4 regions of the Paenibacillus sp. FSL K6-2524 genome follow, and region 1 is predicted to be linked to each of the others. Evidence: predicted binding sites of a transcription regulator. Region 1 holds the regulator's gene; each other region holds the start of a gene.
What was found. Region 1 encodes Rex, which represses fermentation and respiration genes when NADH is low (regulators of the CRP and FNR family bind a similar motif). Its sites were predicted from a motif close to TTGTGAAATATTTCACAA; they were not measured.
Positions count from the first base shown of each region.

Region 2: the regulator Rex is predicted to act here: its motif matches at 2,305-2,322, upstream of NST85_RS15685 (DUF1641 domain-containing protein).
Region 3: the regulator Rex is predicted to act here: its motif matches at 4,435-4,452, upstream of adhE (bifunctional acetaldehyde-CoA/alcohol dehydrogenase).
Region 4: the regulator Rex is predicted to act here: its motif matches at 6,129-6,146, upstream of NST85_RS26745 (TorD/DmsD family molecular chaperone).

Region 1 is NZ_JBBOSP010000001.1:3,945,253-3,953,685, reverse strand. Features, by position in the region: gene dinG (ATP-dependent DNA helicase DinG) at 1-2,792, shown strand, start outside; gene NST85_RS18080 (redox-sensing transcriptional repressor Rex) at 2,805-3,452, shown strand; gene NST85_RS18075 (amidohydrolase) at 3,442-4,740, shown strand; gene NST85_RS18070 (cell wall elongation regulator TseB-like domain-containing protein) at 4,790-5,275, shown strand; gene NST85_RS18065 (hypothetical protein) at 5,542-6,075, shown strand; gene NST85_RS18060 (AAA family ATPase) at 6,068-7,570, shown strand; gene NST85_RS18055 (3-hydroxyacyl-CoA dehydrogenase family protein) at 7,707-8,433, shown strand, end outside.
Region 2 is NZ_JBBOSP010000001.1:3,422,663-3,431,095, reverse strand. Features, by position in the region: gene NST85_RS15695 (FtsX-like permease family protein) at 1-1,239, shown strand, start outside; gene NST85_RS15690 (DUF2935 domain-containing protein) at 1,321-2,139, shown strand; gene NST85_RS15685 (DUF1641 domain-containing protein) at 2,445-2,888, shown strand; gene NST85_RS15680 (NAD(P)/FAD-dependent oxidoreductase) at 2,928-4,106, shown strand; gene NST85_RS15675 (DinB family protein) at 4,255-4,731, shown strand; gene NST85_RS15670 (thioredoxin family protein) at 4,950-5,267, shown strand; gene thrS (threonine--tRNA ligase) at 5,712-7,625, shown strand; gene fabV (enoyl-ACP reductase FabV) at 7,710-8,433, opposite strand, start outside.
Region 3 is NZ_JBBOSP010000001.1:4,137,394-4,145,826, forward strand. Features, by position in the region: gene pflB (formate C-acetyltransferase) at 1-1,422, opposite strand, end outside; gene adhE (bifunctional acetaldehyde-CoA/alcohol dehydrogenase) at 1,683-4,298, opposite strand; gene NST85_RS19080 (Crp/Fnr family transcriptional regulator) at 4,778-5,494, shown strand; gene NST85_RS19085 (formate/nitrite transporter family protein) at 5,599-6,378, opposite strand; gene nirD (nitrite reductase small subunit NirD) at 6,433-6,780, opposite strand; gene nirB (nitrite reductase large subunit NirB) at 6,818-8,433, opposite strand, start outside.
Region 4 is NZ_JBBOSP010000001.1:5,737,137-5,745,569, forward strand. Features, by position in the region: gene cls (cardiolipin synthase) at 1-827, opposite strand, end outside; gene NST85_RS26735 (TetR/AcrR family transcriptional regulator) at 999-1,919, shown strand; gene NST85_RS26740 (efflux RND transporter permease subunit) at 1,998-5,141, shown strand; gene NST85_RS26745 (TorD/DmsD family molecular chaperone) at 5,230-5,952, opposite strand; gene NST85_RS26750 (MFS transporter) at 6,351-7,547, shown strand; gene NST85_RS26755 (DUF2812 domain-containing protein) at 7,690-8,307, opposite strand; gene NST85_RS26760 (PadR family transcriptional regulator) at 8,325-8,433, opposite strand, start outside.

The sequences.
Region 1 (8,433 bases):
ATCTTACTGTGTCCCACGTTTATTCTTCCTTTGTTAATCCAGGAGTATCAATTCCACCGTTTATAACGGGGTTAACAGGCATTACGGATGAACTTGTTAAGGATGCACCAGATCTTGATGTGGTTATGATGGAAATGGTTCCATTACTTAATGATGTTGTGCTTGTAGGTCATAATGTGGCTTTCGATTTCAACTTTTTACAGAGCTCATTGGATAGAACGGGTTACTTACCATTTACCGGACGAATTCTCGATACGATGGATTTCTTGAAGATTATTTTTCCTTCACTGACTTCGTATCAGCTAAGCCAAGTTTCTTCAGAGTTTGAAGTTCAGCATGATCGTCCACATCAGGCGGATAGCGATGCCCTGGCAACAGCTCTGATCTTCATAAAATGTTTGGAGGAAATTGAGGGTCTGCCGCTGCTCACCTTGCAACGTTTGTCCGATTTATTTGCAGGAGAAGATAGTGATTTAGGTTGGTTCTTTGATGCCATGTTGCAAGAAAAGGAACAACAGGTTGATCCTAATCCGAAAGGTCATACCTATTATCGGCAATTCGCCCTCCAAGTAGATGATTGGACGGAGATGATTCCGGCTAGGTATGGTGACGATACTAATCCATTGGATAATGTGACATTCCAGCAATTTATGGATGGGGTAAGAGATCGACTACGTGCTAAACTGCCAAATTATGAAGAGCGAGAAGCACAGAACTTGATGCTTGACGAAGTTATGCAGGCTTTTCAAGAAGATAAGCATTTATTAATTGAGGCCGGAACTGGAACAGGTAAATCTCTAGGGTATCTTCTGCCTGCCATTTACCATAGTGTGAAACAAGATGACAAGGTTATGGTCAGCACTCACACGATTAATCTACAGGAACAGTTGCGCGAGCGTGACATTCCATTACTGACTGAAGTAGTGCCTTTTCCATTTAGAGCTGCCATTTTTAAAGGAAGACAGCATTATTTGTGTTTGAGAAAATTTGAACATAAAATAAATAGAAAAGACTTTGCAACGCCAAAAGAAGAAGTAATGATCGCCGCACAAATGATTGTATGGTTGACCCAAACGGAGACCGGGGACGATGAGGAACTCAACATGGGGAATCGTGGGGGGGACTTCTGGGAGACTGTGGCTAGTGAGTCGGACTCCTGTCTGGGTCGTTCCTGTCCTTGGTTCCGCAAATGCTTCTATCATCGTGCTAAGCATGAGGCTGGTATCGCTGATGTAGTCATTACTAACCATTCCAAATTGTTCACAGATATTCAAGCGGGACATCAATTGCTTCCTAGCTATGAGCGATTGGTTATTGACGAAGCTCATCATTTAGAAGACGTAGCCGGAAAGCATCTGGGCCTTCAATTAAAGTACTTTACTGTTGTGCATACTTTGACACGTCTGTTCAAAGATAGTAAGACAGGACAACTTCCGAGTCTTAGAAGCGCCCTTCAGAATACGAAGAGTGAAAAGTCATCAGAGTGGTGTTCTATTATTGATGGCTTATATCGTTCTCTGCTGGATGTGAAAGAGAGCTGGGATAAGCTCAGCGAAATGCTCTTCGTGCTCATGCCTGACCGCAGTGATGCAGCTCCAGGAGATCCTGGACAGTTCGTTCTTCGGTTACTTCCAAATAGGAAGCCCAAGGAATGGGATGCTATTGAAGCATTGGAGAATCAGATTTATGTTATTCTGAGCGATGTGCTTCGCAAGGGAGAACGCATGCTAGGTGAGATTAGGGAAGAGCCAGATGATTACGGATCTGAAGGTTTAATGACGGATATCAGTGGATTATTCAAAGATATCGCAAACGAGCGTGATGGTTTGCGTTCTTTCATCAAACTGGATGACGAGGATACGGTGTACTGGATCGAAGGCAATGGTAATTACCGTAGTCGATCATTACAGATCTTTGCTGTTCCAATTGATGTGAGCGCCCAATTAAAATCGTATTTCTTTGATAAGAAGAAGAGTGTAGTGATGACTTCGGCGACATTGTCGGTCGATAAATCATTTCAATATATGATTGAACAGCTTGGACTTCAGGAGGCTGCCTCCGAAGATAGATTGGTTACTTCAGTGCTTCCATCTCCATTTAATTACCGTGATCAAGCACTCCTAGTAATTCCAAGGGATTTCCCGAGTGTTAAGGGGAGCGTAGGAGATGATCATTTTGTCAATACGCTTGTGCAGTCTTTAGCAGACACTGCAACTGTAACACAAGGTCGAATGTTGGTGTTGTTTACCTCTTATCGAATGTTACGGCAAGTGTATGATCCTCTTAAGGAACTGCTGTCTCAACGGGGAATTACGGTAATAGGCCAAGGGATGGATAGTGGTAATCGTAGTAAGTTAACTCGCAGGTTTCAAGGGCAGAGTGCTTCCGTTCTGCTTGGAACGAGTAGTTTCTGGGAAGGTGTAGACATTCCAGGTGAAGCTTTAACCAGCTTGGCAATTGTCCGTTTACCTTTCCAACCTCCCAACCATCCGTTGATTGAAGCGAAGAGTGAGCGACTTCAGAAGGAGAAGAAGAATCCCTTTATGAAGTTGTCTGTGCCGCAGGCGGTTATCCGCTTTAAGCAAGGTTTTGGACGGCTGGTCCGTTCTTCGCAAGACCGTGGAATTGTGGTTGTTTATGATACGCGCATCTTGGAATCCTACTACGGAAAATACTTTTTATATTCATTACCCGGACCGAAGATGGAGCATATGCCACTTGAACAGATGGTTCCACGTATTTCGGAATGGCTGGTCGCTGAAGAACAACAAGGTTCTTCTTTATCAGATTAGGAGGAAAAATGCATGAAATCAGAAAAAATATCGGATGCCGTGGTACGAAGATTACCCGTTTACTTACGTTTTCTAAATCAATTAAGTCAAAGGGAAGTACCTACAGTTTCCTCACAAGAGTTGGGTCAGAAACTGGCACTCAATCCGGCACAAATTCGTAAGGATCTTGCCTATTTTGGTGATTTCGGTCGTAAAGGGATTGGATACGACGTTTCTTATCTGATTGAGAAAATTCGTCAAATTTTAAACTTGGACCAACAAATTAATGTAGCTTTGGTCGGAGCTGGTAACTTGGGACAAGCGCTTTCCAATTACAATGCTTACTTGAAGGATAATATGAAAATTGTGAGTATTTTTGATGCCTTTCCGTCGAAGATTGGTAGCAAAATCAATAATATTACGGTACAACCAATAGAGGAACTAGTAGAATCGGTCAAACAGAATAATATCCGAATCGGGATTATTACAGTTCCGGATACAGAGGCGCAGCGAGTAGCTGATGTTCTAGTAGCCGCTGGGGTAGAAGCGATTCTCAATTTCGCTCCTACAATTCTGAAGGTCCCACCTGAGGTGCGTATTCATGCGGCCGATTTTACAACGGACCTCCTGAGTTTAGCCTATTATTTGAATGGAAAGGAAACAGAATTAGATGAGTCATAAGTGGTTAATTAAAAATGGGACGATAGCGGTAATGGACGATGCACGTCCCGTAGTTAATGGTTATATGTTGGTTGAGGGAGATACGATAACGTATATTGGTGAGGAACGTCCTGAAGGTGCAGAAGGAGCAGAAATTTTTGATGGAGCAGGCCTTCTCTTCCTTCCAGGTTTGGTAAATACGCACGGACATGCGGCGATGTCACTGTTACGTGGGTATGGGGATGATCTTGCCCTACAAGTTTGGCTTCAAGATAAAATGTGGCCTATGGAGGCTAAATTTACAGGTAGTGATGTGTATTGGGGGACTTCATTGTCCGTGCTTGAAATGCTAAAAGGTGGGACGACGACCTTTCTAGATATGTATGACCATATGGACCAAGTGGCCAAAGTAGTAGAAGAATCGGGTATACGTGCTGTTCTTATGCGTGGTGCAATTGGGTTCTGCTCTGAAGATGAACAACGCCAGAAGTTAAATGAAGCTGTTGGATTTGCTCGTGACTGGCATGGTAAAGCAGACGGGCGGATCACAACGATGCTCTCACCACATTCACCTTATACTTGTGCACCTAATTTCTTCGAGAAATTTGTTCAGGCAGCCCACGATCTTAACTTGCCGTTACATACGCATATGTCGGAGACTAAGACTGAAGTGGAACAAAATGTGAGTAATTATGGCGTACGACCGGTTCAACATTTACTCAATATGGGTATGTTCTCTCGTCCATCACTGGTTGCACATGCTGTGCATTTGAACGATGAGGAGATCGAAATTCTGGCAGCACATCAAGTAGGAGTATCCCATAATCCAGGTAGCAATCTAAAGCTCGCTAGCGGTGTTGCTCGAGTGCCTGAATTACTCAAAGCGGGTGTTACCGTTTCACTTGGTACAGATGGTGCTGCTAGCAATAATAACCTTGATATGTTTGAGGAAATCCGGTTGGCTGCATTGATTCATAAAGGGGTATCTGGTGATCCAACTGCTGTACCGGCATTACAAGCACTCAAGATGGGTACAGAGTATGGTGCTAAGTCAGTTTTCTTACAGGATACGGGCAAATTGGCCCAGGGAATGAAGGCCGATTTTATTGCTCTGAATACGGAGCAGGCTCATTTTCTGCCAAGAACCGATTATATTTCTCATGCAGTGTATTCGGCCGGAGCGAAAGATGTGGAGCATGTTTGGGTGAACGGCAAACAAGTGATTAAGAATGGTGCTGCGCTGACTATTGACGAAGAAAAAGTGCGTTATGAAGCGCAAGCAGCTTATGAAGGATTGTTATCTCGTTAATTCGTCGTCATAGCTCAAACAAGTCATTAACGGGGAGTGGAAGAGAAGGTTGAAGAAGAAAACCAAATGGATACTAATCTCTATCCTAACCCTGCTGCTCGTGCTCTTTGGTCTTCACCGTTTCTATATCTATATCCAACAGGATTTGTGGAGCGGCGAGCAAGCCGCGGTAGTACGAGCACAGCAGGAAGCCGGTATTAGCGATGTTAAGAAAGTATATAAATCGGTTTGGGATGAAGTGTGCTGGGTTGTAGAAGGTAAGGATGAATCGGGGCAAGCAGTCATGGTATGGATTCAAGAAGGAAAAGAATCCCGAGTAGTCCCTCTCTCAGAAGGAACAACGGAAGCCCAGGTCAAAGCGATCATACATGAACGCTTTCCGGAAATTGATATTGTAAGATTGGTTCCTGGAATTTATAACGATCAATTAGTGTGGCAGTTATTTTATAAAGAGAACGCACATCATTATTATCGTTTCTACAATTTCAGCAGCGGCGAACCACTCTCTGAGGTGTTTACACTACCGAATCGCTAGGTAATTACATTTAAATAAGCCATGTGCACGAATGTTGATAATGAACATTTTGCACATGGCTTATTTTTGTGGTGTATGCATAGTTTAAACTGCGAAATAATATAAAATTTTAAATATAGTCACACCTTCCATTCGAATTAGTGTGTATGATGTGATATACTTCTATTTGTTGAAATGATATACGATTAGTATATCGATATAGTCGGAAAATAGTATACTAGTTAATATATATCAACACATATTATCATCATAAGGGGGACATCAAAGTGAAACTTCGTACCTGGCCGATTGTTGTAACGGTTGCGGTATCAGCACTGTTGTTGTTTGGTGGGTGGTTTGCTTATCGCCAGTGGGTGGTTGAAAATCCCCTAAAAAAACTGGTGACGGAATATGAGGGTGTAAATGCTGTTCAGTTTGATATTACCCGCACTGAGGTTGATTTGAAACTGAAATTAGAACCAGGAACCGATATTAGCGGTTTGGTCAAACATATAGAACAGGACGGAAAAGGAATTATCGGAAATCGCACACTGAAATTGGATGTTGAGGATATTTCCTCACCTGCTCTAGATAAATTATGGGAGCAGGCATTGTTCTCCGTAGCACAGGCGATGGAGAACAAACAATATACAGAGATCACAGCTACCTTGGAGAAGCTAGAGCAACAAGATAGCTCATTACAGACGAGTGCGGAAATAGATGATAAAAATGTGTACATTACTTTGACTAATGGAGAAAATAGCAAATTTATTATCTTGCCTCGCATTCCGCAGAAAATGGGGGTATGGTCCAATGCGTAAATCAATGATTGAGGTTGCGATTGGATTTGTGCCAGTATTTTTGATTTTCTTGGCTTATATAGGGGTGAATATTGTACCCATTATTATTGTTCTGATCATGCTTGCAGCCCTATTTGCAGTAGCTAAATCACGAGGAGGAATTGCGGTTGGTGCTCTGCAAGGTCGTAATCGAAAGAAGAAGGGGATAGACAAGTTAACATTTGAAGAAATTGGGGGTCAAGAGAGCGCTAAGCAGGAGCTTAGAGAAGCACTTGATTTTCTAGTTCGTCTTGATGATATTAAGAACTTTGGTATTAGACCTATCAAGGGTATTCTACTAACTGGTCCTCCCGGAACTGGGAAGACGTTGTTGGCTAAAGCCGCTGCACAATATACAGACGCGGTTTTCGTTACAGCTTCGGGTAGTGAATTCGTGGAGATGTATGTTGGTGTGGGTGCGGGACGCATCCGCGATCTGTTCAAAGATGCCCGAACTCGTGCTGTGAAAGAGAAAAAAGAAAATGCGGTTATTTTTATCGATGAAATTGATGTGATTGGTGGTAAAAGGGAAGGTGGTCAGCAAAGGGAGTATGATCAGACACTCAACCAATTACTCACTGAAATGGATGGAATGTATTCTTCGGAAACACCACGAATTCTGCTCGTAGCAGCTACCAACCGGAAAGAAATGCTCGATAGTGCGCTGCTGCGTCCTGGTCGGTTTGATCGGCATATTCAAGTGGATCTTCCTGATAAGAAAGGCCGTAGACACATTTTGGAACTTCATGCGAAGAACAAACCGCTTGCGCAAAATGTAAGTCTGGATAAAGTTGCTGAGGAAACCTATGGTTTCTCGGGGGCTCAACTTGAAAGTGTAATGAATGAAGCCGCTATTTATGCCATGCGTGATCATCAAACTGAGATTAACCAAAATTATTTATCGCTAGCGATTGACAAAGTCATGATGGGTGAGAAGACGGACCGTGAATCGACGGAGGAAGAAAAGCGCCGTGTTGCGGTTCATGAATTGGGCCATGCTGTAGCTGCTGAAGTTGTTTCTCCTGGAAGTGTAAATCAAGTCGTCCTTAGCCCGCGTGGAAGGGCACTAGGTTATGTTCGGCATAATCCTCAGGAAGAGAAATACCTGTATACCAAGGGTTATTTAGAAGGTCAGATCATGGTTACGCTGGCTGGTGCGGCTGCAGAAGAGATTTATTACGGCGGACGTAGCACAGGTTCAAGTAATGATTTTGAGCAGGCATTAAATATTGTCCATACGATGTTGACATCGGGAATGACTTCGCTCGGTATCGTCAATATGGATATGGTGACCAAAGAAGTGCTTATGAAAGAGAACGCCTTAATTCTGGACGAATTATTTTCAAGAACAAAACAGCTATTAATGGATCATTCTGCTGTATTTGATCGATCACTGGATATCCTGTTGAGTGAGGAAAGACTCTCTGGTGAACAATTTCGTTGTCAATTTCGTGACAGTATCACATTACCGGCATAAAAAATGATGCCGGTTATTTTTTTTTACTTTTTGCTCGTGCTAAGATATTATTAGATGTTGGGTATAAAACATTGTATTATTCGACACGAAGGGTACAATATATGTAGAGACCACGAAAGGATGGAGCGACTGAATTATGAATTTTAAAAGAATAGGTGTCATTGGTGGCGGTACGATGGGCCAAGGCATCAGCGAAATGTTGGCGGCTAAAGGACTAGATGTATTACTTGTAGAAGAAACTCCAGAAAAATTAAACCATGCGTACAGCATGATAGAGACGAGCCTGGATAAGCAGCTTGAGAAATGGGCGATTACCAAGGCGGAGAAGAAACTTATCTTATCTAAAATTCATAAAGTAACCCATTTTGCCGAACTAGGCACCTGCGATATGGTGATCGAGACCATTTCGGAAGATTTGGATGCAAAAAAGGAAATATTCAAGCAGCTTGATCAAGTGTGCCCAAGCAATATCCTGCTTGCGAGCAATACATCAACGCTTAGCTTAACAGAAATTGCTGGTTCGACGATGTATCCGGAACGCGTAATCGGTATGCACTTTATTTATCCGGTATCTCGGATTAATCTGGTAGAGATTATTCGTGGCTTGAAGACATCAGAGTCGACCTTTGAAGATACAAGACGCTTCGTTGAAGAAGTTGTCGATAAACGGGGTGTTATGGTTTATGAATCCCCTGGTTTTGTTACATCACGAATTATTTGCACGATGATCAATGAAGCACTTCACGTGCTTGGTGAAGGCGTTGCAACTGCTGAAGATATTGATGCTGCAATGCGCATCGGTTATCAATTCCAGTATGGCCCGCTCGAAATGGCTGACCGTTTCGGTCTGGATTCTGTATTGG
Region 2 (8,433 bases), 520 kb from region 1:
AACAAACGCAGGTACCAGGCAACCGTGTTTTCCCTTATTATCAGTATTGTTTTGTTCCTAGCGGTATCCTTTTTCACCTCCAACTTGCATAAATCACTGGAACTCTCACAGGAGGGTGTAAATTATGATATTCAGGTATCCACGTATAACGAACCAGCTGATAAATCTAATCGATTATTAAAATCGATCTTAAGTTTGGATGATATTACGGAATATAACGTTATTAAAAATCTGCATGCATACTCTAAAATTGAGGAAGCTGTGATCGCACCTGAATTGCAAGAGATGGTTAAAAATGATAAGAGTTTACTTACAGATGGGAAATATCCTTACTACGTTATTATCAATGCACTAAGTGATGAAAGTCTGCAAGCTTATACAACAGCAATTGGTGCAAAGTACGAACATCTTCAAGATCCGAATCAACTCAATGCAATTGTGATTGATACAACCAGATATGAAGATGAAGTAGCGAAGAAGTATGTTGAAACAAAGGCTATATATACGAAGATTGGCCAAAGTCTTGATTTAACGTATGTAGAAAACCAAACAGGTGAAGATAAACCTTTAACCAAGGTGGAAGTTGCTGCATTGACAGATCAACTACCTATGGGGATTTATCCAGCAGGACTAGGTGGATTGAATATTGTAGTTTCCGAAACCGTTATGAATCAAATGTTGATTGATAAGCAAAACTTTGACATTCAGACCGCCTTTTATCTGAAAAGTAATAATCCCTTAGCAACTCAACAAGGAATCGAAGAATTAGTTGAAAGCAATATGTATGTACTTAATGTTTTTCAAATTAGACAACAAGATGAACAAATGATCATGTTGATGTCGGTATTTACCTACGGATTTATCGCATTAATTACGTCGATCTCTATTGCTAATATCTTTAATACGATCTCCACAAGCATATCCCTTCGCAAACGTGAATTTGCGATGCTTAAGTCAATTGGGATGACACCCAAGGGTTTTAATAAAATGATTAATTATGAAAGTATATTTTATGGGATAAAGTCATTGCTTTATGGGCTTCCGATTAGCGTTCTCGTCATGTATTTGGTACACAGATCACTCATGAACAGTTTTAATTATGAATTCACTCTTCCATGGAAAAGTATTGTATACGTAATTATTGCGGTATTCCTTCTAGTCAGCTCAGCTATGCTGTACTCCAGCTCTAAAGTTAAGAAAGAAAACATTATCGATGCATTAAAGCAGGAGAGCATATAACGTCTGACATATTGGACAAAGACTAGACCATATCTTCTAAGAAGGTTGATTTGTTTAAAGCCGCCCTAGGAGGGAATGTTCATGTCCAATGTCTTTGTAACTCGTTCATTAGAGGAAATACGGTTTTGGTCAAGGATTATGAAAGAACACTCGTTTTTTCTGCGATTAGGATTTAGAGCGGAAGACACCCAGCTCATTGCGGAGGCGAATCAATTCCAAGCCATCTTTGAGGATATCGAGAGAAGATCGTATGCATTTTCAATGGATACAGACCCGCAGATCATTAGAGAGTTTAATACCGAAGTTCAAAATGCAGCTACCCACATCTGGGCTTTCAAAAGAAGAATACTAGGACTTATACTGCAGTGTAAACTTCCAGGGGGAAATAATTTCCCACTGCTAGTTGATCATGTAAGTCGGGAGGCCAACTATTTCCGTAACCGCCTAGATGAATTGAATCGTGGGAAGTTAGAGCCATTACAAGATGCGATCATCGACGAAAATCTGTTTTTCTTAAAAATCATGGCAGACCACGCAAAATTCATTGGTCATTTACTCGATCCATCAGAACGAAAATTAGTTGATCAGGCTCGGGAATTTAGTCTTGAATTTGATCAGTTAGTGTTTCAAGCGATCGATCTAAGCTCCATGCGTCCTCAATCTCAAACGGTACCTTTATTAAGTCAATTCGTTGATGAGAACAAGGTTTCAGTTAAGTCATTACGAGATTTCAAGAAAACAGCGAGTGATTTGATTGATCAATGTAGGATTAAAAGCATTATTCACCCACTTCTTGCTGATCACGTATTTCGTGAGGCTGAGCGGTTTCTAATTATTCTTGATATGTTTGACCAATCCCTGTCAGGACATAAGGTAAATAAAAGAGAGATTTTGATCTAATGTAGACTATATCAGGTTAGTACATGGCAACAAGTGGCTCTTCCGGTATTCATTAGGAAGGGCCACTTGTTGTTTCTGTTATTCGACACCAAACCAAATTATGGAATGATATCTGAGAAAAAAACGCGCTGATATGCGGTATTTTGAGATTTATATAAATAATTGATGTAATAAAAATCACATACTAACCTTATGGATTGAAAAGTATGTGACAAATGTAACACGAAAAATGCTATAATAGTACTATTGGGTTCATTTTTAAAAATATTATTATGCAGTAAAGCTGCTGCAGAGGAGAGTTAGATATGTCAGAATCAATCAATCAAATCCTTTCTGAACAAGAAACACCAAAAGTAACTGTCACTAAAGAGCATTTAGATGTTTTAGACCAGCTCTTAAAGCCAGAAGTTCAGGAATCGTTAACTGTTTTAGTGGAACAGTTACCCCAAATAACACAACTTGTAAGTGTACTAACAAAGTCCTATGACTTCGTACAGTCAGTCGCTTCAGATGAAATATTGAAGAGCGATACGGTAGGGGCGATTAAAGAACTTGGTGGACCTGTCGTAGGTTCTGTCAAAAATATGGCGGCAACTGTTATCGAGGCGAAGGATCGTGCCAATGAAAGTCAAGAGACTATTGGTATTTTTGGCCTGATGAAAATGATGAAGGACCCGCAAGCACAGAAGCTCTTCCGTTTCATGAATGCTTACCTTCAAGTCGCAAATGAACGTGAACAAGTCAAATAATTAAATTCAAATCTTATTCGTAAGGACGGAGGAAACATTATGTCTAAACATATCGTTATCTTAGGTGCAGGTTATGGTGGTTTGTTAAGTGCTTTAACCGTACGTAAGTATTTAAATAAAGAGCAAGCCAAAGTTACTGTAGTCAATCAATTTCCTACGCATCAAATTATTACTGAATTGCATCGCCTTGCAGCTGGTAGTGCCGCAGAACGCGCTGTTGCAATGCCGCTTACTAAGCTTTTTGCAGGTAAAGATATCGATCTGAAAATTGCGAAAGTGAATGCTTTTTCCGTAGACAATAAACAAGTTACTTTATCCGATGGCGTTACTCTCACTTACGATGCACTTGTCGTAGGTCTGGGAAGCACAACGGCTTATTTTGGAATTCCAGGGCTAGAACAAAATAGTATGGTATTGAAATCGGCAGCTGACGCTAACAGAATTCAACATCATATTGAAGACCGTATTCGTGATTATGCGAAGACGAAAGATGAAGCCGATGCAACTATTCTTATTGGTGGTGGCGGTTTAACTGGCGTTGAACTCGTGGGTGAAATTGCTGATGCCATGCCAGAACTTGCCAAGCGATATGGAGTAGACCCTAAAGAAATTAAACTCCTACTTGTCGAAGCAGGTCCGAAGATTCTTCCGGTATTACCTGAACCATTGATTGAACGTGCTACAACTAGCTTAGAGAAACGTGGGGTTCAATTCCTTACCGGGCTTCCTGTTACGAATGTGGAAGGCAATGTCGTTGATCTAAAAGACGGTCAAAAGATTGTGACGAATACATTCGTATGGACCGGTGGTGTACAAGGAAATCCACTCGTTGGCGAATCAGGTCTTGAAGTAAACCGTGGACGTGCCACAGTAAATGATTTCTTGCAGTCAACTTCGCACAAGGATGTATTCATTGCGGGTGATAGTGCCGTTTACTTTGCAGCAGACGGACGTCCGTATCCACCTACTGCACAAATCGCTTGGCAAATGGGTGAATTGATCGGCTACAATCTGTATGCATTCTTGAATGATAAATCGTTTGAAACATTTAATCCTATTAACTCAGGTACACTTGCTAGCTTAGGGCGTAAAGATGGGGTAGCCATTGTCGGTGGTAACTCTACTCCGCTAAAAGGATTGCCTGCATCCCTCATGAAGGAAGCAAGTAATATTCGTTACTTGTCCCACATTCATGCATTGTTCAGCTTAGCTTATTAATCAAATTTAGAATCTAAACATTGCCCCACCTAAGAACACTTTGAATAAAGTGGTTATTGGTGGGGTAATTTTTTTTGGGTGTAATAATGTACTAATGACTAATACATGTTAAAATTAATTTGGAATAAATTTGATGGGAGTGAGGAAGATGGAAGACTTTATTTTCAGGCAGATAACTTTTGTAAGAGGTCAAACTCTAAAATTGTTGGATGGTATCACAGAAGAAATGGCCGACCAGATCCCTGAAGGATTCAGAAATAATATCCGCTGGAATCTGGGGCATGTTTATGTTGTCCTTGAACGATTGGCTTTTCATTTTTCAAACCAGTCACAACAATTGCCTGACGGTTATAAGGAGCAATTCGGACTAGGCACTTCTCCGTTAAGTCTTCCCGAATCCGTAACTGTTCCGACTCTTCATGAATTGAAGACCCTACTCCAAGAACAGCCTGAACGAATTCGTGCAGTACTCAGCCAGAACTTACAGGTTAAAGCCGATCCACCTTATACTACATCTTCCGGGATGACTTTAGAAACGCCAGAACAACTCCTCAGCTTCTCCATTTACCATGAAGGCATGCACATAAGCACTATTAAAATGTATAAGAAATTGTTATCGAATTAATATTGAAGGTGGATATCATCCGACATCAGGTGATAGCCACCTTTTTTGTTAATAAAAACTCCTGGAATGTTCACACATCCTACTTTTAGTGAAGCATCAAATGACCTTTTTTCAGCGATTCAGTAACAAAAGGCATTGCAAAATATATAAATAGGGTTCAGGAAACTGTGTTATTAGGGTATTATATATACAGATACACAATTAGGGAGGATAACAACATGGAGAGAATTAAGACCCCAGAGCAATTTCAGGAAAGTATTAATAAAGATGGGTATACGGTTATGAAATTTGATGCAAGCTGGTGCCCGGATTGTAAGAACCTTGATCGTTTTATTGGGGATATTGTTACCGAACACGCAGACAAGGATTTTTTCGCCGTCGATTCAGAACAATTTGAAGACTTTGCGGAAAAATATGAAGTCCGGGGGATACCTAGCCTACTTGTTTTCAAAAATGGTGAGAAATTGGCACATTTGCATAGTAAATTCGCAAAAACCCCAAGTCAGATCAGAGAATACTTAGATACATTGAAATAATATCCGGTTGCTATGATGCCTTCTTAGATCATTCAGAGGTAAGATAATGAGATTTTTTCCTTGACTTCTACAAAGAAGATTATGTAATATAGTCCGTAACATAATATTTGGCACTGACCAAAGACATGATTTCCTTCACGAACTGTCCAGAGAGAGAAGTTAAGCTGAGAGCTTCTCCAGTAACCGGTTGAGATTTTACCCCTTTGTAGCTGTGGCGTTGAACCCGTCGATCTAATCACGGTTGTAAGCGACACCGACTTATCCCCGTTACGAGATACTAATAAGGACTTTGCATCTGCATCCCAGGCTAAGAAGCCAAGGAATGTCACGATGTAAGTCGAATTTGGGTGGAACCACGAGCTGAACGCACTCGTCCCTTTACGGACGAGATGCGTTTTTTTGCGTTCAAAAAATCAGGATTAAGGTAGAATTGGAGGCTAAATCATGGAGATCAACGTAACATTGCACGATGGAACAATTAGGAGGTATCCTCAAGGAACCACAATCGAACAAGTCGCAGAATCAATTAGTACAGGTCTGAAGAAAAATGCTGTAGCAGGGAAGGTAAACGGCAAAACGGTAGATCTTAACCAACCGATTGAGCATGATAGTCTCATCGAAATTGTTACGATGGATAGCCGTGATGGCCTGGAGATATATAGACACAGTACAGCACATTTAATGGCTCAAGCAATTAAACGTATTTATGGAGACAAGGCCGTGAAACTCGGTATTGGACCGGTGATCGAAGACGGATTCTATTATGATATCGATATAGAAAAACCACTTTCGACGGATGACCTTGCCACAATCGAGAAAGAGATGGAGAAGATATCACAAGAGAATTTACCTATAGTTCGGCGGGTCATTAGCCGTGCAGAAGCGATCAAAACTTTTGAGGAACTTGAAGAGCCCCTGAAGTTGGAGCTCATTCGTGACTTGCCTGAAGATGTAGAATTAACGATTTATGATCAAGGTGATTTCTTTGATCTATGCAGAGGGCCACATCTTCCATCAACTGGCCGAATCAAAGCGTTTAAGCTGTTGAACGTAGCAGGGGCTTACTGGCGGGGAGATTCCAATAACAAGATGCTACAGCGTATATACGGAACTTCATTTCCGAAGAAAGCACAGCTTGAAGAGCATTTACATTTTCTTGAGGAAGCTAAGAAGAGAGATCATCGTAAGCTAGGTAAAGAACTTGAATTGTTTATGTTCTCAGAAGAAGCGCCTGGCATGCCTTTCTATCTTCCAAAGGGGATGACAATCCGTACCGAGCTTGAAGATTTCGCGCGTGAATTACAGAGACAAAGAGGCTATGAAGAAGTGCGTACGCCATTGATGATGAATAATCGGGTGTGGGAGCATTCAGGACATTGGGATCACTACAAGGATAACATGTACTTTACGAATGTAGACGAAACAAAATTCGCGCTCAAACCGATGAACTGTCCAGGGCATATGCTTATTTTCAAAAATAGCCTGCGTTCTTATCGTGAACTGCCGATCCGTATTTCGGAGTTTGGCCAAGTTCATCGCCATGAATTTTCAGGGGCATTAAATGGCATGATGCGAGTACGTACTTTTTGTCAGGATGATGCACACCTGTTCGTTCTTCCAGAACAAATCGAGGATGAAATAAGTCGTGTCATTGAGTTGATCGACCATGTATATCAAGTGTTCGGATTTGAATACAAGGTCGAATTATCCACTCGGCCAGAGGATTACATGGGTTCAGCAGAGCTTTGGGATCAGGCGGAGCTTTCCCTGAAAAATGTGTTAGAGAACCGAGGCATCTCGTATCGTGTTAATGAAGGGGATGGAGCCTTCTACGGACCTAAGATCGACTTCCACATTCTAGATGCCCTTAAGCGTAGCTGGCAGTGTGGGACAATCCAACTGGATTTCCAGATGCCTGAGAAATTCGAACTTTCTTATATTGCTGAGGATAACCAAAAACACCAGCCTGTTGTTATACATCGTGCTGTGTATGGATCTATTGATCGTTTTATAGGGATTCTAACTGAACATTTCTCAGGGGCATTCCCACTGTGGCTTGCACCCGTCCAAGCGAAGATTTTGCCTGTGTCAGAGAACTATGTCGACCATGCTTTTAAAGTAAAGAAATCGCTAGAAGAGGCCGGTATTCGGGTCGAAGTAGATATACGAAATGAAAAGCTAGGGTACAAAATCCGTGAAGCCCAACTGGAAAAGGTTCCGTACATGTTCGTTATTGGTGAGAATGAGAAGAATTCCGATAGCGTGTCTGTTCGCAAGCGTGGGGAAGGGGATCTCGGCTCTATAAATATCCAAGAAATAATTGCCCAAATAAATGAAGAGATTCATGCTAGAAAATAAGCTCATATCGACAACTCAAAAACAGCCAGTCTCGCAAAAGAGATTGGCTGTTTTTTGTATATTCATTAAATGATGTGTAGTAACTTATACTAAATTCGGAATATCGACTGAAGGGTCAATATTTGCATCAAAATCTACACCGTCGGTATGGAAGCCAAAGAGTTGGAAGAAGTCTTGACGGTAACCTTCAAGATCAGCCAAGTCAAGAACATTGTCTGACTGAAGTTCATCCCACCGCTTCATGACCTCAGTTTGAACGTCTTCACGCATTTCCCAGTCGTCAACACGGATCAAGCTACTACTTTCAGCCGTAGCAGGGTTATTGCCATACAGATGTTCGGAGAAGAGGCGGTACATTTGCTGGATGCAATTTTCATGTAGTCCTTTTTCTTTCATCACTTTGTAAAGTGCTGAGATATATAGTGGTACTACAGGAATAGCTGAGCTGGATTGGGTAACTAGAGCCTTATTAACCGATACAAACGCTCGTCCGTTCTTCGAAGCAAGCAAGTCGTTCAGTTTATTGGCAGTTTGCTCAAGATCATTCTTCGCTTTACCAATGGTACCTTCACGATAAATCGGGTGTGTGATCTCTGGTCCAATGTAGGAGTATGCGACAGTAGTGGCACCGTCCGCAAGCACTCCAGCTTCCAGAAGCTGATCCATCCACATTCTCCAATCCTCACCGCCCATAACGGCGATCGTTTGGCGAACTTCTTCTTCTGTAGCAGGCTCGATCGTGGTTAATGAAACCTCGCCGGTGTGGAAGTTCAATGTTTTATTCGAATAAGCAGTCTCAACTGGCTTA
Region 3 (8,433 bases), 190 kb from region 1:
GACTTCATCGTATGTCAAGTATTCAGAAGTGATAGCCGGAAGTTCAGGACCAACTTGTGCACCAGACTTCTCGTCTTTACCACCGTTAATTGCATACAACAAAGCTTTAGCCAAGTTCGCACGAGCACCAAAGAATTGCATTTGTTTACCGATTTCCATCGCGGATACGCAGCAAGCAATACCGTAGTCATCGCCATAGATCGGACGCATCAAATCATCGTTCTCGTATTGGATCGAACTTGTTTCGATTGATACTTTTGCACAGTATTTCTTGAAGCCCTCAGGTAATTTTTCAGACCAGAGTACAGTCAAGTTTGGTTCCGGTGCAGGTCCCAAGTTATATAAAGTATGCAAGAAACGGAAGCTGTTCTTCGTTACACGAGTCGCGCCAGATACGGACATACCACCTAGTGATTCTGTTACCCAAGTAGGGTCACCACTGAATAGATCATTATAATCAGGAGTACGCAGGAATTTGACGATACGTAGTTTCATAACGAAATGGTCAACTAGCTCTTGAGCTTGTTCTTCTGTCATTGTGCCTTCAGCTAGATCACGTTCAATATAAGCATCAAGGAATGAAGATACGCGTCCTAGTGACATTGCCGCACCGTTTTGTTCTTTGATTGCTGCTAGGTATCCAAAATATACCCATTGGAATGCTTCTTTAGCTGTATTAGCTGGCTTGGAAATATCAAATCCATGTGCTGCTGCCATTTGTTTCAATTCGCCAAATGCGCGAATTTGCTCAGATAATTCTTCGCGAAGACGGATAACATCTTCATCGATTACATCAACCTCAAGATTGTTGAGGTCTTGTTTTTTTTGTGCGATAAGGAAATCCACACCGTAAAGTGCTAAGCGACGATAGTCACCGATAATCCGTCCACGTCCATATGCGTCTGGAAGACCTGTGATAATACCTGCTTTACGAGCGGCTCTCATTTCTGAAGTATATGCATCAAATACGCCTTGGTTATGCGTTTTGCGGATATTCGTAAACATGTCTACGATGTCTTTTGGAAGCTCAAAGCCATAAGCTTTACAAGCATCGATCATCATTTTAATGCCGCCAAATGGTTGAATTGAACGTTTGAAAGGAGCATCCGTTTGAACACCTACAACTTGTTCCTTATCTTTGTCCAAGTAACCTGGAGCATGTGAGACAATCGTTGATGGTGTGTTAACATCTACATCAAGTACCCCACCAGCATCGCGTTCTTTCTTAGTTAGATCGGAAACAATCTCCCACAAAGCTTTAGTATTCTCAGTTGCGCCTTGCAAGAAAGATTCGTCACCAGTATAAGAAGCAATGTTACCCTCGATAAAATCGCGGACATTGACTTCCTTCATCCATTTGCCTTTCTTAAAACCTCTCCAACCCGACTGTACTTCCTTTACTTCTCTTTCAATCACCGACATCTGTATTCCCTCCATTTATATAGTTTGGAGTACGCGGTTTGAAGGATATTTTTCCGCGCCTCATGATTCCTTTAATTTGTGATAAATTTCACATTTCGGACACTGATAAGATAATAATCTTTGATAATAACATCTCAAATGCCCTATCACTTTGTAAGGAATCATTTATGCTATTATCATATAACAATTACCATAAAAGCATTGTGACAAATATCACTCTTCGAGTGATATTTGTCACTTTTTTTGAACTATTTGTTCACTTATTCTTCAAATCTTCCGTAGAATGCATCGCGGTATACATCAGCCAATTCTGTAACTAGTGGCAACTTCGGATTAGCAGTAGTACATTGGTCTTCGAAAGCGCGGTCTGCTAAATAGTCTACGCGTGATTCGAAATCCTTTGCATCGAAGCCAAGTTCTTGGAATGTTTCTGGAATGCCTAGTTTCTTGTTCATTTCACGAATTGCTTTGATCAAGCTCTTAACGCCTTCTTCTGTTGTACGAGCAGGCAATCCAAGAATGCGAGCGATTTCTGCATAACGTTCGTCAGCAACGAAGTGAGTATATTTAGGGAATGCAGCAAATTTAGTTGGTTTCTTAGCATTATAGCGAATAACGTGCGGCATAAGAATCGCATTTGTACGTCCATGAGCAGTATGGTATTGACCGCCCCATTTGTGCGCCAAACTGTGGTTAATGCCTAGGAATGCGTTGGCAAAAGCCATACCAGCCAAAGTCGATGCGTTATGCATTTTTTCACGAGCAAGCTTGTCGCCAGTTAATGCCGATTTTTCTAACCATTGGAACACTAGTTGAATCGCTTTGATTGCAAGACCATCCGTATAGTCACTAGCCATAACCGACACATAAGCTTCAATAGCGTGAGTCAATACGTCCATACCTGTATCAGCAACAGCGAACTTAGGCAAACTGTATACGAATTCTGGATCGATGATAGCTACGTCTGGAGTCAACTCATAATCAGCAAGTGGATACTTCGTGTTACCATTTTCTTTATCTGTGATAACGGCGAACGATGTTACTTCCGAACCTGTACCCGAAGTTGTTGGAATCGCAACGAATTTTGCTTTTTGGCCCAAACGTGGGTATTTGTAAATCCGTTTACGGATATCCATGAATTTTTGTTTCAAGTTGTTAAAGTCTGTATCTGGATATTCATAGAACAACCACATACCTTTAGCAGCATCCATTGGCGATCCGCCACCTAGAGCGATGATACAGTCTGGTTGGAATTTCTCCATCATTTCAGTACCACGTTTAACTGTTGTAGTCGATGGATCTGGCTCTACATCCGAGAATACTTCGATAGCTACTGGCGTTTGGCGTTGACGAAGATAATGTTCTACCTTCTCTACATATCCAAGCTTAACCATCATAGGGTCAGTAACGATCAGTACGCGAGTAATGTCAGGCATTTTGGCAAGATATTGAGTGGATCCTTTTTCAAAGTAAATTTTGTTAGGAATTTTGAACCATTGCATATTCACAGTACGACGATTCACCCTTTTCACGTTGATTAGATTGATAGCAGTTACGTTCGACGAAGTCGAGTTACGTCCGTAAGATCCACATCCAAGTGTTAGCGATGGTAAGTTTGTATTATAGATATCACCGATACCACCTTGCGAAGATGGTTGGTTAACCAAGATCCGGCAAGTCGGCATACGATCGGAGTATTTTTGAATAATTTCTTCGTTATTTGAGTGAATTACCGAAGAGTGACCCATACCACCGAAATGAACAACTTCAAGGGCACGTTCGATACCTTGTTCAGGGTTCTTCACTTTGTAGCAAGCAAGGATCGGGCTTAACTTCTCTGCAGACAGTGGATATTTAGTTCCCACGCCTTCAATTTCAGCAACTAGAATTTTTGTTCCAGCTGGAACACTGATTCCGCACAATTCAGCAATCTTAGTTGCTGGCATACCAACGATAGTTGGATTCACTGCACATTTATCAGCAATAATAGCTCCTGCAGTCAATTTAGTTACTTCTTCTTTATTTACAAAGTAACATCCGTTTGCGATCATTTTCTTCTTCACTTGATCGAATATCGGCTCTTCGATGATAACTGCTTGCTCAGATGCGCAAATCATACCATTATCAAATGTTTTGGAAAGAATAAGGTCATTCACCGCTTGATCAAGATCGGCAGACTTTTCAATGAAGCAAGGTACGTTACCTGGGCCTACACCTAGTGCTGGTTTACCACAGCTATATGCTGCTTTAACCATTGCGGATCCGCCTGTTGCAAGAATACATGCTACATCTTTATGATTCATAAGTGCGTTCGTACGATCCATCGAAGGATTCTCGATCCATTGGATACAATTTTCAGGAGCACCGTGTTTTACTGCAGCTTCCAACAAAATCTTAGCTGCTTCAGTACTACACGCTTGAGCAGATGGATGGAAACCGAAGATGATCGGGTTGCGAGTTTTAATCGCGATCAAGGCTTTGAAGATTGTAGTTGAAGTTGGGTTAGTTGTTGGTGTAATACCCATGATGATTCCCACTGGTTCAGCAATCTTCTGGAAGTTGTCGTAAGGATTATCTTCAATAACGCCTACGGTCTTGTTGTTCTTAATACTGTTCCAGATGTATTCCGTAGCGAACATGTTCTTAATAATCTTGTCTTCATAAACACCACGTCCAGTTTCTTCTACAGCCAACTTTGCCAGATGCATGTGTTTGTCAAGTCCTGCCAATGCCATTGCTTGCACGATCTTGTCAATTTGTTCCTGGTCCATTCCCATAAAAGCTTCAGTTGCTTTATTCGCTTTGTCGATCAGCGATTGGATATATTCCTGTGCATCCGGTTGTGCCTTTGTCGTCACTTCGTTTTTTACGGCCATCTCTCTCGTCCTCCTAGGTATTGGTAATGGATCGAACCTTATTGGTATCGTGAAAAAATTCACTTATTAGTTCGTCCTTGCGAAGCTTTGCGCTTCTCTTTATGAATAAATCATATCACACACTTTCACTCTTGTATAGTGAATTTTTTCACATACTATAAAGAAAATGAAAATATTTCAGTTAATTGAGTGTATTTTCATGTATTGCTTACATAAAAAGTATATTCAGTAAAATGAAGCCCTTTCAAAAAATAAGACTCTTTCTTCTTCCTTCTATAGAGTGGCTAAAAAAGTCCGCAATCTGAAAACCCTATTAACTCTTTAGCAAAGTTATCCATAATCAAAAATAAAGTGAAATTAGTCACAATGTTGAAATTTCGACACTTTTTTTTCATTTAACAGTAACTCAAATCACAATAAACAGTATATAATTAATTTAAATTTTCAGAAAAATTTGGAGTACAAAGGGGAACTTAATGATGAATGAAATAATGAATGCTGCCCTGCCCCGTGGGAATACGAGCTGCTTCTCCGAACAAAACTTCAATCGACTCCTCGTTACCATGAAAGAAAAAGCGTATCCCGAGGGAACACACTTATTCTGGGAAGGCGACTTTTCCGATAAACTGTTCTACCTTAAACGCGGACGCGTTAAATTAACTAAATCAACTGATGAAGGCAAAGAGCTTATTCTGTATATGTACGGCCGTGGCGATATGGTCGGTCAGGCAGATCCCTTCTTTAGTAGCAAGCACAGCTTTACAGCTGAAGTAATTGAAGACAGTGAAGTTGGTGTAATTGAGCAAAAAGATCTTGAAATCATGATCTGCCAGCACTGTGACTTTGCTATCGACTTTATGAAATGGATGGGAATCCATCACCGCCTGACACAGACAAAATTCCGTGACTTAATGATGTATGGTAAACCAGGAGCTCTCTGCTCCACGCTCATTCGTCTGAGTAACACATACGGTGAGAAACATGGTGACACCATCCTTATTAACAAAAAGATCACGCATACTGATCTGTCTAACATGATCGGAGCTACTCGCGAGAGTGTCAACCGTATGCTGAGTGATCTCCGCAAGAAGGATGCATTAGAGTATGAGAACGGGATGATCGTAATTAAAGACCTCGTTATGCTACAGGACATTTGTCACTGTGAACTGTGCCCGAACGAAATCTGCCGTATTTAATGGTACTCGTCTTCGGTCGCGCCTGGAATTCTTATTTCATACCATTTGCAAACAAAAACAAGGTTGGGGGGATTTACCCTCAACCTTGTTTATTTTTTACTAAGTTATTTCTTTCGTACCGGTGATATAAACCAGTATGCCATTCCAACGAATACCGCTCCACCTACGATGTTTCCAAGAGTAACCGGGATCATATTATGCATCCAGCCGGCGATCGTAATTGTATCCGGATGATTCGGTAGAATCAAGGACAAACTAAGCAAGGTCATATTAGCCACGCTATGCTCATATCCACTAGCAATAAACGCGTATAAACACCACCAGATCAAGACTAGTTTGGAGATATCATCCTTTGCTCGATTGGCCATCCAAAGCGCAAGGCAGACAAGCCAGTTACACAATATGCCACGGAAGAACAATTCTGAGAACGGAGCAGCCATCTTCTTTGCTGATGCGGCAAAAATGAGGTGTTCCGGTACGGCAGTCTTGAACAGTCCACTTCCCCAGACAAGCAAGGAAAGCAGCACAGCACCTGCCAAATTCCCTAGAAAAACAATAGTCCAGTTCTTAGCTGTATCCCCCACTGTCGTTCTTTTAGCGAGCGTACTCATCGTAAAAAACATATTGTTACCCGTAAACAGTTCGGATCCCGCAAACACGACAAGTGTGAGTGCAAGTCCAAACGACATCCCCATCAACGTCGTCTGGAACGGCGATTTAACTGCTGCTAGCGGAGCACCAATACTAAATATCAAAATGATACCCAATCCTACATAGGCCCCAGCTAACATTGCCGATACGATATACCGCGGCAGACTCTCATTCATCTTCTCTTTCTTTTTTACTGCCGCTTCAATTATTGCTTCCACACTTTGCGTGAACATCCGGCCTGCCTCCCCAACACTCTTATATGATAACCTGATTAATCAAAGGCTAGGTTACACCGTCAAAAACTCAGACGTGGCAACCCAGACCTGGCCATCTTCTATTTTCACTGGATATACTTGAACTTGGCCATGATCTGGGGCTTGAACATTTCCTGTCTCCAGATCGATCTTCCAATCATGCAATGGATCATACAAGTAATGTCCTGATATAATGCCTTCGGCCAGAGGCCCACCTTTCGGGTGAGGGCTCTCGTTCTTTATAGCAAACACGTTACCGTCTGAAGTCTGGAATACCGCAATCTCCACCCCATTTAAATCAATAACCCGACCTACTTGTATCATAAATTGATCCAGTGAACCAACAGGATAGAACGTTTCATTTGGTAAGCTCATATTCATGACTTCTCCCTTCTCTCACACCGCTATAATAATAAGCCTACAACTGATTACTAATCTCCAACCGATGGAACATTCTATTACGGCTCTTATCATCGTTCAGCATTTTTTTCCAAGGGTCTTCAACTTGTTGCAGTGCAAACTCGATTCGATTTACTAGTGCTTTTCGTGACTCAGCATTATCCAAAACAACTGCCTTGATAGCATCTAGGCCGATTCGTTCCACCCACTCTGAGGTTCTCTCTAGATAATTTCCTGTCTCCCTGTAATGCTGGATGATAGCTGAGCAAATATCGACCAATTCGTCATCTGTCTTAACCTTACAGAGACTATCCGCGAGACGTGCTTTGATCCCACCATTGCCGCCGATAAAAATTTCCCATCCACCGTCGTTACCGACGATTCCGATATCTTTGGTACACGATTCAGCGCAATTACGCGGGCAGCCGTTAACCGCTATTTTGAATTTAGCGGGGAGATCAAGTCTCTCGAACTTGCGTTCAATCAATGCACCCATACCCATCGAATCTTGCGTACCAAAACGGCAGAACTGGGATCCTACACAGGTCTTCACTGTCCGTAGCGCTTTGGCATAACCATACCCCGACGGCATATCGAGCTCTTCCCATATCTTCGGCAAATCCGCTTTCATTACTCCAACTAAAACTAATCGTTGACCACCTGTTACTTTCACAACTTTAATATTATATTTCAAGGACACATCAGCAATCTTCTTCAATTCTTCAGGTGTGGTAATACCGCCATACATTCTCGGGATAACAGTATACGTTCCGTCCTTCTGAATATTAGCGCTCATCCGCTCATTAACGAAGCGTGATTCCTTCTCATCCTCATGACTATCCGGGTAGATCATACCTAGATAATAGTTAACCGCAGGACGGCACTTCGAGCAGCCTTCTGGTTGGCTCCATCCCAACACATTCATTACCTCTTTGGTTGTTTGAAGACCTTTCGCTTTGATCTCCGCCACAATCTCATCCCGGCTCATGGTTGTACATCCACAGATGCCCTGTTTGGCCGCGGTTTTGAACCCATCTCCAAGTACATATTGCAAAATTTGCTCCACAACTGGTTTACAGCCACCGCACGAACGGGTTGCACCTGTGCAAGCTTTAATTTCATCGACGGTAGTTAATCCTTGATTTGTAATAACATCCACGATGGTTCCTTTGGTGACACCGTTACAACCACAGACAATTTCTTCATTGGACATACTTTCGACCGAAGTGGTTTTCTTACCCCCTCCGCCACAGCACCCTGAACCCATCAGAGATTCGTACAATTCATCTGTCATCTCTGTTCTCTGCTTGATGAGCTTTTGCAGTTCTGCTGAATCTGTAATATCACCAAATAGTACTGCTCCAACCATTACTTTGTCTCTCAGCAGAATTTTCTTATATGTTTGTTTCCATTCATCCTTATTTGCAATGATCATATGTCCTGGTCCATCAATAAACTCACCGGTTGAGAACACATCAACACCAGATATCTTTAATTTAGTTGACACAACGGATCCTTCGTACGGTGCAGTATCTACGCCACAAATATGTTTGGCCAAAATCATTCCTTGCTCAAACAGCGGAGCTACAAGTCCATAGCAAGTTCCACGATGTTCTGTACATTCTCCAACCGAAT
Region 4 (8,433 bases), 1.8 Mb from region 1:
CGCCAGAATCCATATGTCTTACTCCGGCTCAAATACTCGTCACCCACATTTAATCCACCGATGAACCCCGTGTTACCATCGATCACGACAATCTTCCGGTGATTACGGTAGTTCACCCGACTCGATAGCGCCAAGAATCGTACTTGTCCATAAATACCGACCTTAACACCTGCATTCTCCAGCTCTTTAATGAACGATTTAGGTAAGCCAATACTACCAACGGCGTCGAACATAAATCGTACCTCTACACCTGCACGAGCCTTCTGAATTAATGTCTTCTGAATTTCACGACCAATGTCATCCGCACGGTAAATATAATATTCCATATGAATATGGTGCTCAGCCAACTTCAATTCTCTCAAGAGTGAAGAAAAGGTCTCTTCTCCGTTAGTCAGCACCCTTGTTCTTGTTGCCATAGAGAAAGGTGTACGAGCAATTCGTTGTGACAGTTGAAGTAGCCGTTGCTGGCCAGGGGTAAATTGTGATAAATCACGCGGTTGCTTACTGCCTATGTGATCGATCATTTCGTAACCTTTACGATCCTGCTCCGCCTTTTTATCGTATTTCCGCCGTTTGAAGTAGTTTTGGCCGAGCAAGAAATATATAACCAGTCCAACGACCGGTAACAATGCCAGCACTAAAATCCATGCCACTGTACTGGAGGGATTACGGTTCTCCATAAAGATAGCGAATCCTATCGTAATGACTGTCAAAGTTTGAAATATACTAATTAGCGTACCACCAAAATGCCCGAAGACGCCGAAACCAAAATAATAAAAGGCAAATAAAACTGCGGCAATTAAAATAATTTGTAACCCACGTCTCATAGTTGTACTCCTCTACACTTTGGTGAATGGTAATTGATTATATCTTACATGAACTACGCCCTACTTCCTAGCCAAATTATAATACGTTGGATATATTTGCTATCTGATTTTGTTTTGTAATATAATCTTTCTGACTATTGAGTCATAATAAGAACCAAGGAGTCAGAAGGGATGATGAAGGATCTGTTATCAACAAAATCAGAGGAAAAGAGAAAACTAATATTAAGAACAGCGATGCAACTCTTTGCTATAAAAGGAGTCTCCGCCACGTCCATGCAAGAAATCGCCGATATTTGCGGGATGTCCAAAGGAAGTCTCTATCTGCAATTCAAGTCGAAAGAAGAATTGGAACACAGTGTATTTGACTACTGTTACGAGATGCTTCAAGATCATCTGCTTCAGGTAGAGCGTCAGCCAGAACTCCCCCCACGCGAGAAACTATGCCGTCAAGTTGAAGTCTTGCTGAATTTGGTCCTTGAGCTTCGTGAGTTTTTAATGATGCAGTTAAAAGACTGGATAACCAATGGAGATCCTAATCATAAACAGCATTTTATTAAGAAGCACAACGATCAGTTGTTCATTTTCGGTAAGGAAAAGCTTATCAGTCTGTACGGTATAGATATCTCACCGTATATAGCGGACATTCTAATGCTCGCGAATGGCATGATTAGTTCTTATACCCAATTGCTATTTCATCCGCAGGTTGCCATTGAAACCTCTCGCTTAGCAAGCCACCTCGTGGATTTATTGGATGTCACCGCTGCTAGTATGTTGCGGGATCGCCCGCAACCGCTTATCTCTGAAGAAATATTAACTGGGTTAAGTCATAAGCAGCCTTGTAGAATGCAACCTAGTCGGCATCCACTACAAGTGATCAAAGAATTGAAGACAACATCTGAAGACTTACTTAATGACCCGCGAGAGCGCAAGCACGTTCTAGAATCATTACAGATTCTAGAGGATGAAATCGCAGCACTTCGTCCTCGTCATGCCATTATTAACGGGATGCTTGGCAATCTTACAGATTTCTGCGGGCTTGAGAATCAACTTTTAGAATTAAAAGTTTTATTACAACCCTATTTGAACAAGTAATTACAGGAAAAAGTTTGTCGAATTATCTATTGAACCACAAAACCTAGAGAGTATAAAGAGAGGAGCAGAAACTAAAGTATGAAAAACCTGATTCAATTTTCACTTCGCAATAAGTTTGCGATCTGGCTTCTGACTATTATTGTTACCGCAGTTGGTATATATAGCGGGTTAACCATGAAACAGGAGACCATTCCGAACATCAATGTCCCTTTTCTTAGTGTGACTGCTATTTATCCTGGTGCAGCACCAGAAGGTGTCGTGAAAGATATCACCAAGCCGTTGGAGCAACGACTACGTAACGTCGATGGCGTTAAGACATTAACCTCCACCTCGATGGAGAACGCTGCTTCGTTGTTCATCGAATTTAAATACGACACCAACCTCGATAATGCTACCGCAGCACTTCGTGAAGCCCTCAATGATGTTAAACTCCCTGATGGCGCACAAAAACCTCAAATCACAAGATTCAGTATGAACTCATTGCCTGTTGTTTCTCTCAGTTTATCGGATAACGAGTCGGGGGATTTAGAAAATTTAACCCGCACCGTGGAGAACGATATCAAGCCAGTTCTAGAAGATCTGGACGGCGTTGCCTCTGTGCAAGTCTCTGGTCAATTTGCCAAGGAAATTACCCTTAAGTTTAATCAAGTAAAGATGCAGGAGCTAGGTCTTAACGAAGATACAGTGAAAGGGATTGTGCAGGCATCGGCACTTCGCGTACCACTCGGCCTGTTTGAGATGGAGGAATCTCAAAAGGCTATTGTCGTCGATGGGAACATAACGAACGTCGAGGACCTACAGAACATTGCAATCCCAGTTATACCTAATGCAAGTTCTAACGCAGTACCAGGTATTGCGAATAATACAGCTGTACCTGGAGCACCGACAGAAATGGCGATGGGGATTCCTACTGTAAAACTCAGTGACATCGCTACAATCGAAGTAGTTGGTGAAGCAGAATCCATATCCCGTACAAACGGTAAAGAATCTATAGGTATCCAAATTGTGAAATCTAACGATGCCAACACAGTAGACGTCGTGAACCTAGTTAAGGACAAAGCAGAACAATTAAAGAAAGACTATCCTCATATTGATTTGACAGTCCTGATGGATCAAGGAAAACCGATCACGGATTCCGTTAATACGATGTTGTCAAAGGCCGTATTCGGTGCGTTATTTGCGGTCCTGATCATCATGATCTTTCTACGCAATTTACGTTCTACTATTATCTCCATTATTTCCATTCCCTTATCGCTACTGATTGCTGTTCTTTGCCTTGAGCAGATGGATATTACCTTAAATATGATGACTCTTGGCGCTATGACAGTAGCGATTGGTCGGGTTGTCGACGACTCCATTGTCGTCATAGAGAACATATATCGCCGTATGTCTCTTACGGGTGAGAAGCTAAGTGGAAGTAAGCTTATAGTAGATGCTACTCGCGAAATGTTCTTGCCGATCATGGCTTCAACGATTGTCACGATTGCGGTGTTCTTACCGTTAGCATTCGTTAGCGGCATGGTAGGCGAATTATTCAAGCCATTTGCACTGACGATGGTATTCTCACTACTCGCTTCCCTAGTCGTAGCTATTACTCTCGTCCCTGCACTAGCGCATACACTTTTCCGTAATGGACTCAAGAAAAAACATGATCACGAAGAGAAACCACAAGGACTCGCCCGTGTATACCAACGTGCACTTAACTGGTCATTATCCCATAAACTAATCACCTTCGGGTCTGCCGTGGTTCTACTAGTCGGAAGCTTATTCCTTTACCCACTAGTTGGTGTCAGCTTCCTACCCGAACAAAGTGATAAGTACGTCATGCTTACTTATTCTCCAGCGCCTGGCGATCGTCTAACCGATGTGGAGCAAAAAATGCTTACAGCAGAAAAATATATTCTAGATCAACCTGACGTTGAGAAAATGCAATACTCCGTTGGGGGAAGCACTCCTATGGGGATCGGTTCTTCTAACTCAGCACTCTTCTATGTTGCTTATAATGAAGACACTAAGAAGTTTGAAACGGTCAAAGAAGAACTCATTAATGGTTTGAAAGAGCAAGTTGACAAGGGGACTTGGTCTGACATGTCCGAAATGATGATGGGAGGATTAGGCGGTGGCTCCCTTAGCGTCAACGTGTTTGGCGATAGCTTGGAGGATATTAAGCCCGTTACTGAACAAATCCTCAAGTTGATCGAAGCTGACACTAAACAATTTGAGAAAGCAAGCACCAGCCTTTCCGAAGCTTATGGTCAGTATACACTCGTAGCGGATCAGCAGAAACTGAGTTCTCTTGGTCTCACGGCTGGACAGCTTGCTATGAAGCTAAGTCCATTACATGAACGTCCCGTCCTGACGGAAATCGCAATCGATGGGAAGGACTATAAGGTATATATTGAAACGGATACCAACACCTATACCAGTATCGCAGATATTGAGAATGAGACCTTAACTTCTCCTTTAGGCATACAAGTGCCCATTAAAGATATTGCTAAGGTAGAGAAAGGTAGCTCACCAGACTCTATCATGCGTATCGACGGTAAAATGGTCGTTGAAGTAAGCGCAAAAATCATATCCAGCGATGTGAATAGCGCCTCTAGCAGTTTACAAGATAAGATCGACAAAATAGATAAACCCGACGGTGTAACCATTAAATTTGGTGGTGTAACCGAACAAATCAACGATACATTTGGACAGTTGGGGCTCGCTATGGCTGCCGCCATTGCAGTTGTCTACTTTGTTCTTGTTGTCACCTTTGGTGGTGGTCTAGCTCCATTCGCTATTCTTTTCTCACTACCGTTCATCGTTATCGGTGCCATGGTAGCACTATTGATATCCGGGGAAACATTAAATGTATCGGCACTGATGGGTGTTCTCATGCTCATCGGGATCGTAGTCACCAATGCGATCGTGCTTATCGACCGCGTTATTCATAAGGAACGTGAAGGATTGTCCACGCGTGAGGCCTTACTTGAGGCTGGTGCAACGAGACTTCGCCCGATCCTCATGACGGCGCTTGCCACCATCGGTGCACTGTTACCACTTGTTCTGGGATTTGAAAATAGTGCAGGAATCATTTCACGTGGACTCGGTATCACCGTTATCGGGGGACTGATTAGTTCCACCCTCTTGACGCTCGTCATTGTACCGATTGTTTACGAATTCTTGATGAAGATCAGTCATCGCGGAAGAGGAAAAACCGTTAAAGAAGCCAACTAACTATACTTCCAAGTAGAAGAAAGGGACTATCCACCGGGTCTTATATGACCTCAGGGGATAGTCCCTTTTGTTATGATTATAGTTAGTTCTACCAGTCATCACTGGATGTATTTACTTCTCCGAATAACAGTTCATTTTCTCGCCAAGTTTGAAGTTGCTCCAAATCCTCCGCCAGAAACTCCCTCATTAATACAGACAATCCAGTATATAATGGGCTAGTTGTCGCCCCAGCCAAATCTGCTGAAAATTGCGGTGTCCATTTCAGTAAGTGAGATTCAAGAAACGCGATTTGTGTATCTACCAGTTCAAGACAGCTCTGACGCAAATTATTCTTATTCAACATACCTTCAGCCAATACAGCCATAAATTCCAACTCTAGAGCAATATGATCATCGCGTTCACCATTTAATTTGTTAAAAGCTACACCGCTCTGCGCATAAATGGTTCCGATCTCTGAAATACAGTCAAATGCATTCGCACCTTCTGCTCTTGCGCGGTACGCCGCCTCACACGTTGCTATCTTCGCATTATGACCCATAAAGAGACGTTCATACTCCTCTGCTTCCGCGTAACATACTTTGCGGAAATCCTCTTCAGCAATGCTCGCCAGATAATCCTTCAATATGGTCCCACCTAGGGTGGCTGGAATTGAATTCTTCAGCTCGACTACGCCACGCCATTGTGCAATCAAAGACATACGTGGCGGACGGCTTAAAAAATCCATCAGCAATTGGTATACCCACCCTCTAAGTTCCAGCCAACGAACTTCTTCCGCCGCTATCTTAACAGGATTCTTGATCAACATGGTCATCTTCGTCATCTCCCTGACTATTTATATCATGTATATTGAAACAATATTACTTCACTTTGGTAAAAAAAGATGACTTCCTTAAATGTCGGAAATCATCTAAAGAACATATACCCGATACATGATTAAGGGGAACCAAGTATCGCTACTTGTATTATATCGCAAAATGTAAGCGCTTTACGTGAACTATTTGACAAATTTACAAACAATGTTATCTATAATTTGGAAAACCAAAATTATACCTTTAATCTCCACCAAATTTGTCTCTTTTCACAGAAATGTTGCTAATTTCAAAAAAAGATCGTTTGTATCCCCTTTCATGTCTGTGTTACATTTGGAACAGAATCACTGCATGATGACATGGACATGGTCGGAAAGGAATGGAGCGTTTGCGGAATAATATGAAGAAGTCTTCCTCTTCTTTACTGCCTTTAGGGCTGCTTAACTTTTTCATTTACGGCACAATGGTCATATTTACAGCCTATTTTCAATTATATTTGCAGGACATCGGTTTGGACAAGTTGGAGATCGGGAGTCTTATGGCGATTGGTCCCTTCGTCTCGTTACTGGCCCATCCGTTCTGGAGATTTTGGAGCGACCGGGAAGGCAATCTTAAAAACACGCTATTATTTATCATGATCGGCCTGCTTATCATGATTCAATTAGTATTCAAGGTAAACACATACCACATGCTGTACTTCAGCATGATCTTGCTTTATTTTTTCCAAAGTCCGCTGCTCTCGCAGACTAACAGTTTGATCCTAGGCTATGTTGATGGAACTGAGAAGAAGTTTAGAAAGTACCGTTTCTGGGGTTCATTGGGTTGGAGTTTTGTTGCTCTTGCTGCTGGCCCGATCATCGATTCTGTTGGACATAACGGGCTCTCTCTACTATTCAGTATCATGTTGCTCATGGCGATTGGCTCTACCCTAGTTCTACCCAAAGTCAAACATGCAACAATCACTCCTTGGTTGAAAACTGCGGATATCAGCCGGACATTACATAACAGGTATTTCATATCCTTCATCATCTTTGGACTGTTAGTTGCGATCCCCAACTCGATCAACACTACCTTCATGCCGCTATTCATAAGTGATTTAGGTGGTTCCAGGTTACAAGTTGGTGGGGCGATTTTTGTCTCCACACTATTCGAAGTTGGAGTGTTCTGGTTGTTAAAGCGTTACCTGAAACACAAGATCACTTATCTCATGGCCTGCATTACCTTGGTCAGTTTGCTATTTGCTCTACGGTGGTATCTAATGGCTTTGGCTACAACTCCCAAGGAGATCATCCTTATTCAAGTGCTTCATGCCGTCACGTTTGGTGGTTTCTTCTATGTAGGCACTCAATTGACTGCTTTGTTCCTACCGCGACCATCTCGCTCCTCTGGACAAGCTGTATTCGCTTTTGCTCTCAGTGGAGTAGCAGCGATCCTTGCTGGATTCCTTGGTGGCTGGATATTCCAGAACCTAGGTGCGATTATTATGTACAAAGCAGGAAGCATTCTGACCTTGTGTGGAGCTGCTGGATTCGGTGCGATGTGGTATCGCATCCATAAGAATGGCTACTCACCAGGCATGATTCATAAAGAACCTTAACTGTATATCTTGACCCTATAAAAGGGGATGACCCAGATGCCATTTAAATGGCTAAGGTCATCCCCTTTTGTTGTTGGGAAAACGTAGCGCGAACGGACCGTTTCTACAATCGCCTTGGTCTCTCAAGAATAGCGCAAAGATACTACAACTTTCCCAGTGTTTTCTGATAATGCATGTTCGCTTTAATACCAAATGCAAAATATAAAATGATCATGACCGGAAAGAAAAACCAGAAAAATCCTCTAAAAAAAACAAATGGGGTCTCAAAGAGAAACGATCTCCAAAAATATGCTCCGGTTCTTTCCCATAATCCCGGTGTAAAATATAGTAATTTCGGATTCAGAAGGGCAGTTGGATCAACGGTGTTAGTTAAAATGAGTACAACTAAAATAGGAATGTAGAACACGGCCAGCGTAAGCCACATTTTAGACAGTCTTTGATATCGACCAGCTTTGGAATCAGCATCTGAGAAGATATCCTCATTTCCGTGTTCATCTATTTTTTCGAAATACTGAGATCCTGATTTCTTTGATCCTGCGATATGCTTCCAACCACTGTCTTCAAACAGGGCGCGGTAATCTTCGAAGTCTGCTTGTTTTTTAAACGTACGGAAATCAATTTTTATCAGCCTATTCTCCGGCTTTGCAGGTTGGAATTCATACCTGCTCGATTTATTTATAAATCGATGCCCTTGTTTAGCCATGTCATTCAGCCATTGTTCTTCTTTATCGAAATTGATAAAAAACTTACACTTTCTCATTTTATCTCCCCCGTTCGTTATCCTAGGATTTTTTTCGTGACTTCAATCATATGATTCATTCTTGCAAAGTCGAGTCGCAGGGTTTCTATGCCCTTTTCAGTAATAACATAAACTTTACGCCTGCTG